Regions from separate parts of the Janthinobacterium sp. SUN137 genome, predicted to be linked through region 2. Evidence: predicted binding sites of a transcription regulator. Region 2 holds the regulator's gene; each other region holds the start of a gene.
What was found. The regulator FNR, encoded in region 2, switches genes on or off when oxygen is low (the NO sensors DNR and NnrR bind a similar motif). The targets are predictions, from matches to a motif close to TTGATNNNNATCAA.

Region 1 (4,217 bases), on a different contig from region 2:
CGTTCGCCGGGCTGAAGAAATGCGTGCCGACCACGTCTTGCGGGCGCTGGGTGAACGCGGCGATCTTGTCCAGGTCCAGGGTCGAGGTGTTCGAGGCGAGGATGGCGCCCGGCTTCATGACGGCGTCGAGCTGCTTGAAGACAGTTTCCTTGACGCCCAGCTCTTCGAAGACGGCTTCGATGACGATGTCCGCCTGCGCGATGTCCGCATACGCCAACGTGCCGGAAACGAGCGCGATGCGCTGCTCGGCCTTGTCCTGCGTCAATTTGCCCTTCTTGACCGTGTTTTCATAATTCTTGCGGATGGTGGCCAGGCCCTTGTCCAGCGCTTCCTGCTTCGTTTCCAGCAAGGTCACGGGGATGCCCGCGTTGGCGAAATTCATGGCGATGCCGCCGCCCATGGTGCCGGCGCCGACAATCGCCGCGCTGGCGATGGCGCGCACGGGCGTGTCGGCCGGCACGTCGGGCACCTTGCTGGCGATCCTCTCGGCAAAGAAGGCGTGGCGCAGGGCTTTCGATTCCGGCGACTGCACCAGCTGCATGAACAGTTCGCGCTCGTACTTCAAGCCGTCGTCGAACTTCATCGTCACGGCGGCCGCCACGGCATCGACGCATTTCAGCGGTGCGGGGAACGGGCCGGACATGGCTTTCACGGTATTGCGCGAAAATTGCAGGAACGCTTCGTGGTTCGGGTAATCGACCTTGCGCTCGCGCACTTTCGGCAGCGGGCGCACGTCGCCCACTTTCGTGGCGAAGGCCACGGCGGCGGCCAGCAAGTCCGCGCCGGGCGCGATGACTTCGTCGAACAGGGCCGTGCCGGCCAGTTTTTCCGACGCCACGGGCGTGCCCGAGACGATCATGTTCAAGGCCATTTCCAGGCCCAGCACGCGCGGCAGGCGCTGCGTGCCGCCCGCGCCCGGCAAGATGCCGAGTTTAACTTCAGGCAAGGCCATCTGCGCGCCAGGCGCTGCCACGCGGTAGTTGCAGCCCAGCGCCAGCTCCAGGCCGCCGCCCATGCAGACACTGTGGATGGCCGCCACTACAGGCTTGGTCGATTGCTCGACGACGTTGATCAAGGTATGTAGCGTTGGTTCCGTGAGCGCCTTGGGCGAATTGAATTCCTTGATATCGGCGCCGCCCGAAAAGGCCTTGCCGGCGCCCGTGATGACGATGGCTTTGACGGCGTCGTCCGCCAGCGCCTGGCGGATGCCGGCCACGGCGGCCGTACGCGTCGCCAGGCCCAGGCCGTTGACGGGCGGGTTGGCCAGGGTAATGACGGCAACGGCGCCGTTCACTTGATATTCAGCACTCATGTCTCTTCCTTGTTGGTCTATAGGTTTTTGCTTGGCGATGAGGTGGTTGCAAGGGATGAAGCTGCACTATACCGCATAAAAGAACGCTCGTATTATTTTTGTCGTGCGCGCGCAGGCGCCAGCATGGTACGCCATGGTACAACATCATTTGCGGAAAGATTCTGCTGCATGCAGCAAGGTCCAGTAGAAGCTATCACTTGAATATTCATTTAAATAATAAAAGCACAATAATAATAACGCCGTTTTATTATGTAAGAAAATGCGTTTGTTATATGCCGGCATGGGCCAATTGCGACAGTTTTTACATTATTTATTCCCGCCCCTTGTTTTTCGCCAGATGCTGGGGAATAATAAAATTGTTGATACAAATCAATACTCTACAATTTATCTACAATAAGGCATACCGCAGGAAAAACACTGGCGGCCGTTCTGCGCGCACATTCTCACCGATTATCACCAGATGTCGACCGCGGCAATAACATTGCTGCCTTTTATGGATAGCAGTAAAAGTAATAGCAGCGGCATTATCGTTCCCATTCCTCTTCTCACCCCGAAGGAAATACTATGGACGCAGCCAGCCATGTCAGCCACTCCCAGGATCTGGACTTACAAGCGATAAATACTGCATTGAACCGTGTCCAGGCCGTGATCGAATTCGAACTCGACGGCACCATCCTGCATGCGAACGACAATTTCCTGCGCGTCGTCGGCTATACCCTGGCGGAAGTACAAGGCAAGCACCATGCCATCTTCTGCGACCCCGAGTATGTCAAGACGGATGAATACAGCAACTTCTGGGCCAAGCTGGGACGCGGCGAGTTCGACCATGGCGAATACAAGCGCCGCGCCAAGGATGGGCGCGAAGTGTGGATCAACGCATCCTACAACCCCATCCTCGACGCGGACGGCAAACCGTATAAAGTCATCAAGTTTGCCACCGACATCACGGCCACCAAGCGCCGCAACGCCGATTACGAAGGCAAGATCGACGCCATCAGCAAGGCCCAGGCCGTGATCGAATTCCGGCTCGACGGCACCATCCTCGACGCCAACGACAATTTCCTCAAGTCCGTCGGCTACACGCTCGACGAGATCAAGGGCAAGCATCACCGCATGTTTTGCCTGCCCGACTACGCCAACAGCGACGACTATGCGCAGTTCTGGCACAAGCTGGGACAAGGCCAGTTCGACGCGGGCGAATACAAGCGCGTCACCAAGGACGGCCGCGAAATCTGGCTCAATGCCTCGTACAACCCCATTTTCGATACGGAAGGCCGGCCCTTCAAGGTGGTCAAGTTCGCCAGCGACGTCACGGCCCTGAAAAAGCGCAACGCCGAATACGAAGGCAAGGTCAGCGCCATCGGCAAGGCGCAGGCCGTGATCGAATTCGACATGCAGGGCAATGTGTTGGATGCGAACGACAATTTCCTCGCCGTCATGGACTATGACTTGAGCGATATCAAGGGCGAGCACCACCGCATGTTCTGCGAGCCCGAGTACGCGAGCAGCGCCGAATACAAGAAATTCTGGCAAAAGCTCAACCGCGGCGAATTCGACGCGGGCCGCTACAAGCGCCTGGGCAACCATGGCAAGGTGGTGTGGATACAAGCCACCTACAACCCCATCCTGGACCTCAACGGCAAGCCGTATAAGGTGGTCAAGTTCGCCATCGACATCAGCGAACAGGTGAACCTGGAAAACAGCATCCAGTCCAAGGCCGCCAACGACAGCCGCAAGGTCAATGCCCTGCTCGAGTCGGTGGCGCGCGCGGCGCAAGGCGACCTGACCTGCAATATCGTGCCCGAGGGCGACGAGCCGATCGACCTGCTGGCCGGCGGCATCAGCAAGATGATCATCGACTTGCGCGGCGTGATCGGCAACGTGGTGTCGGCGGCGAACGGCTTTGCCGACGCCTCGCACGCGATCGCCGAACGGGCCACGGGCGTGGCCGTGGGCACGCAGGCGCTGGGCGCCACGGTGGAAGAAATGAACGCCTCCATCGACGGCCTGACCTTTTCCATCAATTCCATCGCGGAAAACACCTCGAACGCCGATTACCTGGCGAAAGCCACGCAGCAGGAAGCGGAAGCGGGCGCGCGCGCCGTCGCCAAGTCGATCGAGGCGATGGACTTGATCAACCGCTCGTCGGAAGACATCGGCGAAATCGTCAAGGTGATCAGCGAAATCGCCAACCAGACCAACATGCTGGCCTTCAATGCGGCCATCGAGGCGGCCCGCGCGGGCGAGCACGGCCTGGGCTTTTCCGTCGTCGCCGACGAGGTGCGCAAGCTGGCCGAGCGCTCTTCGCAGGCGACCAAGGAAATTTCCAAGCTGATCAACGAGTCCGTCAAGCGCGTCTCGACGGGCAGCGAAATCTCCCGCCAGGCCAGCGACGCCTTCGACAAGATCGTCTCGGGCGTGGCAAAGACCACCCTGGCCATCTCGGATATCTCGAAGGCGGCCAACGAGCAGCTGCTGACGGCGCGCGAAGTCTCCACGGCGATCCAATACATTGCCGAGGAAACGGAAAAGTCGGCCGCCAACTGCGACAGCATCGCCCGCTCGACGGATGGCTTGAACGAGCGCGCGGGCAGCCTGAACCAGACTGTCTCCGGCTTCGTGGTGTAAGCCATGAGCCACGCGGCCACCTTGACGCCCGAGGTGCTGACGACCCTGATCGCGCTGGTGCGCCAGCATACGGGCATCGCCATGACGGCGCGCAAGAGCGTCTTGCTGGAACGGCGCTTGCAGCCACGGCTGCAGGCGCTGTCCCTGCACAGCTACCAGGCGTACCTGGACCGCGTGGCCAGCGACCGCGACGAGGTGGCCCATTTCATCGACCTGGTGACCACCAACGACACCCTGTTCTTCCGCACGCCGTCCATCTGGGATTATTTCCGCGACC
Region 2 (4,217 bases):
TATGGGGCGCCATCGCCCTGTGGACGGGCTTTACCTTTGTCGGCTACTTCACGCCGATCAAGGAATTGGCGCAGTCGGTGACCACGCTGAACTTCGGTCCCTGGGAATGGTTCTGGGTCTTGTTCTACAGCCTGGCAACCTACGGCAACGCGGGCTGGCTGCGCGAGCAGGTGTGCAAATACATGTGCCCCTACGCGCGCTTCCAGAGCGCCATGTTCGACCAGGACACTTTGATCATCACCTACGATGCCAAGCGCGGCGAACCACGTGGCGCCATGAGCAAGAAGGCCGGCAACAACGACAAGCTGGGCGATTGCATCGACTGTACCCTGTGCGTGCAGGTGTGTCCGACCGGCATCGATATCCGTAACGGCCTGCAGTATGAATGCATCGGTTGCGCCGCTTGCGTCGATGCCTGCAACAGCGTGATGGACAAGGTCGACCGGCCACGGGGACTGGTACGCTACAGTACCGACCATGCGATGGAAAACAACTTCAATTCGAAGCAGATACGCCAGCGCGCCATGCGCCCGCGCGTCTTGATCTACACTTCCATCCTGGCCCTGATCATCATCGCCGTGTGTACTTCGCTGGCCCTGCGCACGCCCCTGAAAATGGACGTGATCCGCGACCGCGGTTCCATGGGACGCGAAGTGGAAGACGGCATGATCGAAAACGTCTACCGCCTGCAGATCATGAACACATCGGAGCAAAGCCAGCATTTCAAAATCAGCGCTTCCGGCTTGCCGGGCCTGACCTTGCTGACGCGCGAAGAAGTGACCTTGCAGCCGACGGAAACGCTGGGTTGGCCGATCCGCCTGCGCGTGCCGCACGGCGTGGGAGAGAAGGGCTCGAACAAGATTGCGATCGAATTGCAATCGCTGGACGACCCATCGCTGCATGTGCGTGAAAGCGCGGTATTCATCGTGCCACGTTAACAAGGAAAGGCGGACGGGGACCGGGTGCCCTCGCCGCCGCCACGAAGTTGCAGGAAGGCCGGTCCCCATGCGGGGACTGGCTGATTAAACAGGAGAAATATCATGTCCGACAGTCTGAAACTGCAAGCACCCGTTGCACCGTGGTACAAGCATCGCTGGCCATGGCTGCTGATGATCGGCCCCGGCCTGTCCGTGGTCGTCGGCAGCTTCATGGGCTATATCGCGTTTACGCAGCCCGATGCGCTGGTGGTGGGCGATTATTACAAGCAGGGCAAGGCGATCAACCAGGATTTGAAGCGCGACACGATCGCCAGCGACCTGGCGATGGATACGCGCCTGTCGTATGACGTGGCGCAAGCGCGCCTGACCGGTTCCGTGCACAGCTTCGGCAAGGCCTATCAGGCGCCTTTGCAGCTGCACCTAGCGCATGCGACCCTGCCGGAAAAGGATATCAAGGTGCTGGTACAGCCCGATGCGGCCGGCAATTTTTCCGTGGCGCTGCCGATGCTCGAGCGCAGCCGCTGGCAAGTGCTGGTGGAAAACGACAAACGCGAGTGGCGCCTGTCCGGCATCTGGACCTGGCCGCTGCAGCGCAGCATCGCGCTGCATGCGGACGAGGAACTGTAAGTCTTATTTGCAGACGTCCGTGCCGGCCGTAATCGCCTTCAGTTTCGCCGGCTGCAGGATTTCAATTTCCCGGTTCGAGACGCGCAGCCAGCCTTCCTTCTTGAACTTCGACAGCAGGCGGCTGACGCTCTCGATGGTCAGGCCCAGGTAGTTGCCGATTTCCTCGCGCGACATGCGCAGCTGGAAATTGCTGCCCGAATAGCCGCGCGCTTCATAGCGCGACGCCAGGTTGACGATGAAGGCGGCAAAGCGCTGCGTCGCCTGCATATTGCCCAGCAACAGCATGACGCTTTGCTCGCGCGTGATTTCCTGGCTCATCATGCGGTGGAAATGGCGCAGCAGGGTCGGCATATTGCCCAGCAATTGTTCCAGGCTGGAAAACGGGATTTCACACACTTCGCTGTCTTCCAGCGCCACCGCATTACAGTGGTGGCGGTCGGCGCTGATGGCGTCCATGCCCAGCAGTTCGCCCGCCATCTGGAAGCCCGTCACCTGCTCTTCGCCGCCCGGATTGATCTGGTACGTCTTGAAATGCCCCAGGCGGATCGCATACAGGTTCTGGAACGAGTCGCCGATACGGAACAGCGAGGCGCCGCGCACGATCTTGCGGCGGCGGCCTATGATCTGGTCCAGCCTGTCCATGTCGCCCACATCGAGGCCCATCGGCAGGCACAATTGATGCATGCTGCAGGTCGAGCATCGCGCACGCAACGCCTCCACGTTCACGGTGGGCAAGGTTGGAGTGAGTAGCGCTTCAGTCATGTCGGTACCTTTTAGAAAATGCAACAACAAGTTTACTGCATACAGCCGCATACAGGGTTGCCGTATGCCAATTTCACCGTAAATTCGGCGAATAAACGACGTCCAGCCTTTAATTATATGGCAACATCGTCAAAAGCCCATCCGGGACGGGCAATTTGCGCGGCACCGCTTGCCAAGCTGGGGCATTGATAGGAAAATTCCTGACAGCATTATCTGCCGCCTGTGCCGCCCGGTACTGAAAAGGAAATCATGAAGCCTCTCGGCATTAAAGCAAAAGTCGCGCTGGCCACCAGCCTGACCTCGATCGCCATGATCGCGCTGGTCACCATGATCCAGGTGCAGCACATGCGCGACGACTTCACCCGAGTACTGCTGAGCCAGCAATCGTCCCTGATCACCCGCACCGCTGCCGAGCTCGACGACAAGCTGGGCATGCTGCTGCAGATCGTCACCCTGACGGCCCGACAGCAGCCGCCGGAATTGATCGCCCGGCCCGCCCAATTGCGCGAATACTATTCGCGCCGCTCGATGCTGGTGCTGTTCGATGACGTGCTGGTGCTCGACGCGCATGGCGCCGTCGTGGCCGACATGCCGGAGGTAGCGGGGCGCGCCGGCATCAACGTCGCCGAGCGCGAGTATTTCCAGACCGTCCTGCGCACACGCCAGCCCATGATCACCGAACCGATGCTGGGCAAGTCGAGCGGCATGCCCATCGTGCAGATGGTGGCGCCCGTGCTGGCCGCCGATGGCCAGGTGGCCGGCGTGGTGATCGGCGTGCTGCGCCTGTACAAGGACAACCTGCTGGGCCGCCTGCGCTCGGAAAAGATCGGCAAGAACGGCTATTACTTCATCCTCACGCGCGGCGCCGTGCCGCGCTACGTGCTGCACCCCGATACCAGCCGCTTGCTGCAACCGCGCAAGCCGAACGCCAACCTGACGACGACCCAGCTGCTGAAGGAAGATGGCGAAGGCAGCATGGTCAGCACCAACAGCCGCGGCATCACGGCCGTCAACAGCTTCAAGCGCCTGAAATCCGTGAACTGGCTGCTGGCCGCCTCGCTCCCCGTCGAAGATGCCTTCGAACCGTTCGATGGCGTGCTGTACCGGCTGGTGCTGTGGAGCATCCTCGCCTCGCTGCTGGCCGCCTTTGTTCTGGGCTGGGTCACCGTGCGCCTGCTGTCGCCGCTGGTGCGCCTGCGCGACACCCTGCAAGCCCTGCGCACCAGCGGCAGCCGCTTCACGCCCGTGCCGGTGCAGCAGCGCGACGAGATCGGCGAACTGACGGAAGCGTTCAACGGCCTGATGAGCGAACGCGACCGCCTGCAGCAGGAACTCGAATCGCGCGCGGCGGAGCTGGAACAGGAACGCGACCGCGCTGAGGCGGCCAACCGCGCGAAGAGCGATTTCGTGGCCAACATGAGCCATGAAATCCGCACGCCCCTCAATGCCGTACTGGGCATGGTGTATTTGCTGGGCAATACCAGGCTCGACACGGAACAGCGCAAGTATCTGACCATGGTCAGAGTGGCGGGCCAGTCGCTGCTGGGCATCCTCAATGACGTGCTCGACTATTCGAAGATCGAGGCGCGGCGCATGGAGTTGTCGCCCGTCGAATTCGACCTCGATGAAGTCATGAATACCCTGGCCACGACGATGACGATGAATGCGGGCGAAAAGGAGCTGGAACTGGCCATCGCCGTCGAGCCCGACGTGCCGCGGCGCCTCGTGGGCGACGCCCAGCGCCTGCAGCAAATCCTCGTCAACCTGGCCGGCAACGCCATCAAGTTCACGGAGAGCGGCGAAGTGGTGGTGGCCGTCAGCCTGGCCGAGAACGAAAACGGCCGCGCCTGGCTGCGCTTCGAAGTGCGCGACACGGGCATCGGCATGACG
Region 3 (4,217 bases), on a different contig from region 2:
GCTGCTGGCGTTCACTGCCGGGTGGCGCTGGCTGCCTGGTGGCGCGCAGGTTGCCGGTTTCGCTATGCCCGCATGATAGCGCAAAATATGGGCGATTTCGGGCGGTAAACGGCATTTTTCCGTCTTTTTAACGTAAATATCGTGCGAATAAAACCCATTCTCAAATGGATTGGCACATTTTTCCGTTTTTTATTTGTTAAGGAAAATGAAGGCCATTCTCATTCGCGTTCATGCTCCTATTTGGCCGCCGCTGGCGCGCCTGCATGGCCGTGCTGAAAAGGCGGGAAATGTTGCTCCGTTCTTGCTTTTGTGTCTTCTTGGCCGCTGCCGGCGATGCGATAATCAGGCAGCGATATTTACTGAAAAAGGATAGCAAGATGATGCTGCATATACCCGGCGTGCTGACGCCGGAACAGGTCACGCAGTTTCGCCAGCGCCTGGCGCAGACGGACTGGGTCGACGGGCGCGCCAGCGTCGGGGCGCAAGGCGCGCAAGTCAAGCGCAACCGCCAGCTGGCGGAAGGTTCGCCGCTGGCGCTGGAACTGGGCGAGATCGTCAGCCGCGCGCTGATGGCCAACCCCCTGTTCTTTTCCGCCGTGCTGCCGCTGCGCATCCTGCCGCCGTTCTTCAACAGCTATGCGGGCGGCGAGCACTATGGCCTGCATATCGACGGTGCCATCCGCACGCCGAAAAACGGCATGCAATCGATGCGCGCCGACGTCTCGTCGACCGTGTTTTTGAGCGAGCCGGACGAGTACGAAGGCGGCGAGCTGGTGGTGGTCGACGCGTATGGCACGCATGAAGTGAAATTGCCGGCCGGCGACGTGATCGTGTATCCGTCGAGCAGCGTGCATCAGGTACTGCCCGTCACCAGCGGCGAGCGCATCTGCTCCTTCCTGTGGACGCAAAGCATGGTGCGCGAGGATTGGAAGCGCAGCATGCTGTTTGAGCTCGATCAAAACATCCAGAGCGTGCGCGGAGAACACGGCGATTCACCGGCGACGGTGGGCTTGACGGGGCATTATCACAACCTGCTCAGGATGTGGGCGGAGATGTAGAGCGCAAAAAAAAGTCTGCCTGGCCCGGGGATGTAGGCTGGCAGACTGAAACAAGCAGTTGCTTGACTGGTACAGAAAACAGGGCGCAAAAAAGCAAGCAGGGCACAGGGTGCGGTGCTTGCGGGCTGGCAGCGGCGCAAGGGCCGCCGGAAGGCTAGCTCAGTTGGAAGGTCAGCGGTACTAACACGTACACGGGAACAGGCTTGCCGTTTTCGATCATCGGCTTGAACAGCGCGCGCTGGGCTGCCTGGCGGCCTGCCTCATCGAGGTTGCCGTAGCCGGTCGATTTATGGATCAGGATTTGCTCGGGCAAGCCCTTTTCATTGATCAGGATGCGCAACACCACGGTGCCGCTCTCGCCCAGGCGGCGCGACAGATTCGGGTAGATCAGTTGCGGCGCCTTGATGTATTCGACGCTGCTGACGGTGCGCGGCGTCGACGGCGCCGGAGGCGTGGGCGACGGTGTCGATGGCGCTGTCGGCGCGGCGGTGGCAACCGGTGCCGCTTCGGCGCGCGTCGGCTGCGGCGGCGTGATCGTCGGTTCGCTCGGCGCCACGGCGATCAGCGGCAGCGGCGGGATCACGGCGGGCGGCACGGGGGCGCTCAATTCCACGGTTTTCGGTACGGACGGCGCTGGCGGCTTGGGCGGCGCCGGCGGGGCGATGATGCTGATGGTGGTGATGGTCGGCATGGCCGCCGTGACCACACGGCTCAGCAGGCCGCTCTGGATGGCGTAAAAGCCGGCGATGTGCAGGACGACGATGGCCATCAGCGGCGCGAATTTGTTGCGCTTCTTGTCGAAGTCGGCAAATTGCTGCACGGCCTGCACCGTTACGGGCGGGGGCATCATCGTCATGGCGTTCATCGCTTTCTTTAGTTTGTCAGTACAGCTCGCATCAATACGGTTTCTTGCAGCGCCACGGTGGCGTTCAGGTGATCGTTCAGCACTTCCCGCGCGCAGGTGTGGCATTTGCCGCAGCAGGTGGCCACGCCCAGGTCGCGGCGCAGTTCGGCCATGCTGGACAGGCCAAGATCGACGGCTTGACGGATTTCACGATCAGATATGTTGTTGCAGACACATACAATCATTGATACACCTTCTGGCTGGAGGATGAACAGACACTAGTGCTGGAAAGCATTGTTGCTAGTGTTTTAATGAGAATCATTATCATTACGTTTCATTGTCGCGCAAAGCGGGGGACAATGCAAGTGATTTTGATCAAGTGTGCGGCAATTGGCGGCCTGGCGCCGCAGCTTCACAGGCCATGTTTCCGAATGACGCAGCCCTTGATGGGGGCGGCTCTCCGGGCTAAATAAAAACTATTCGCATTCATGTTTATAATGCTGGTATTGTCTCGGACGGTCACCGTCTGGACAGATTGAATGGCCGCTTGTCGGTAATGCGCAACAGTTGCGTTTTACCTCACAAACCTGGAACCGGTGCAAGGCGCCTTGCGCCGTCGCCGGTATCAGGTGTTCTTAATTTGAACGGAATTTGCTCATGACTCTAGTTCCACCCATGATGACGCTCGATGCGCTGGCAGTCGGCCAGAGCGGCACGGTGTTGCATATCACGCCCCACACGGCAGGACAGACGGAGGACGGCGTCGACCTGGCCCGCCGCTTGATGGAGTTGGGATTCGTTCCCGGCGAACGTATCCGCATGCTCAAGCGCGGCATTCCCGGCGGCGATCCGCTGGCCATCAAGGTCGGCAATGCCACGTTCGCACTGCGCCGCTTCGAAGCGGCGCTGATTACGATTCAACCGCTGCTTCAACCGGAATGACCATGGGTGCTGTCGAAACTATCGTGGATGCAGGCGTGCACAAGCCGCCGCATCAGCCACAAATTGCCTTGCTGGGCAATCCGAACTGCGGCAAGACCGCCCTGTTCAACCGTTTGACGGGCGCGCGCCAGAAAGTGGCGAACTACGCCGGCGTGACCATCGAGCGCAAGGAAGGCCATTTCACCTCGCCAGCCGGCAAGCCCGTGCGCCTGCTCGACCTGCCGGGCGCCTACAGCCTGTCGGCCACCACGCCCGATGAAGCCATCACGCGCGACGTGGTGGGCGGCTTGCGCCGCGGCGACCCGCGTCCGGACGCCATCATCTGCGTCGTCGACGCCACCAACCTGCGCCTGAATCTGCGCCTGGTGCTGGAAGTCAAGCGCCTGGGCCTGCCCATGTTGCTGGCGCTGAACATGACGGACGTGGCGCGCAAGCGCGGCATGCTGATCGACACGGTGAAACTGTCGCAGGAACTGGGCATGCCCGTGGTGGAAACCGTGGCGGTGCAGCACGATGGCGAAAAAGCCTTGCTGAACGCCATCGACGCCATGCTGCCGCTGCCGACCGTGGAGGCGAAACCGCTGGCGGCCATCGATGCCGTCAGCGTCGAAGAAACCCAGCGCGAAGTGCGCCGCATCCTGTCCGCCGTCAGCAATGACACGAGCGACAAGGGCAACCTGACGGAAAAGATCGACGACGTGGTGCTGCACCCCGTGTTCGGCCCCATCATCCTGGCCGTGCTGATGTTCCTGATCTTCCAGGCCGTGTTTGCCTGGGCCGCCACGCCGATGGAAATGATCACCGATGGCGTGGGCCACCTGGGTGCCGTGCTGACGGCGAACATGCCAGACGGTCACCTGAAAAGCCTGCTGGTGGAAGGCATCATCGGCGGCGTCGGCAGCGTGCTGGTGTTCCTGCCGCAGATCCTGATCCTGTTCTTCTTCATCCTGAGCCTGGAAGACTGCGGCTACCTGCCGCGCGCCGCCTTCCTGCTGGATCGCCTGATGGGCGGCGTGGGCCTGTCCGGCCGCGCCTTCATCCCGCTGCTGTCGAGCTTTGCCTGCGCCATTCCCGGCGTGATGGCGGCGCGTACCATCCAGAATCCGCGCGACCGCCTGGTCACCATCATGATCGCGCCGCTGATGACGTGTTCGGCGCGCCTGCCCGTGTATGCGCTGATCATCGCCGCCTTCATCCCGGAACGCCAGGTATGGGGCTATCTGAGCCTGCAAGGCCTGGTGCTGTTCGTGCTGTACTTCGCCGGCATCATCTCGGCCATGGCCGTGGCCTGGGTCATGAAACGCGGCATGGGTGTGCGCGGCAACCAGCCGCTGATGCTGGAATTGCCCGCCTATCACTGGCCGCACCTGCGC

Region 1: a site for FNR is predicted at 1,672-1,685, ahead of O3298_RS12130 (PAS domain-containing methyl-accepting chemotaxis protein). Genes of this name have one in related genera too.
Region 3: a site for FNR is predicted at 2,268-2,281, ahead of O3298_RS07720 (FeoA family protein). Genes of this name have one in related genera too.

Annotation. Positions count from the first base shown of each region.
Region 1 covers NZ_JAPWHZ010000002.1:883,023-887,239, reverse strand. Annotated here, with positions in the region: gene O3298_RS12135 (3-hydroxyacyl-CoA dehydrogenase NAD-binding domain-containing protein) at 1-1,312, opposite strand, end outside; gene O3298_RS12130 (PAS domain-containing methyl-accepting chemotaxis protein) at 1,940-3,940, shown strand; gene O3298_RS12125 (protein-glutamate O-methyltransferase CheR) at 3,944-4,217, shown strand, end outside.
Region 2 covers NZ_JAPWHZ010000004.1:63,708-67,924, forward strand. Annotated here, with positions in the region: gene ccoG (cytochrome c oxidase accessory protein CcoG) at 1-938, shown strand, start outside; gene O3298_RS20740 (FixH family protein) at 1,041-1,565, shown strand; gene fnr (fumarate/nitrate reduction transcriptional regulator Fnr) at 1,569-2,327, opposite strand; gene O3298_RS20750 (response regulator) at 2,577-4,217, shown strand, end outside.
Region 3 covers NZ_JAPWHZ010000001.1:1,691,879-1,696,095, reverse strand. Annotated here, with positions in the region: gene O3298_RS07735 (Fe2+-dependent dioxygenase) at 378-1,058, shown strand; gene O3298_RS07730 (energy transducer TonB) at 1,213-1,914, opposite strand; gene O3298_RS07725 (bacterioferritin-associated ferredoxin) at 1,932-2,147, opposite strand; gene O3298_RS07720 (FeoA family protein) at 2,560-2,844, shown strand; gene O3298_RS07715 (ferrous iron transporter B) at 2,841-4,217, shown strand, end outside.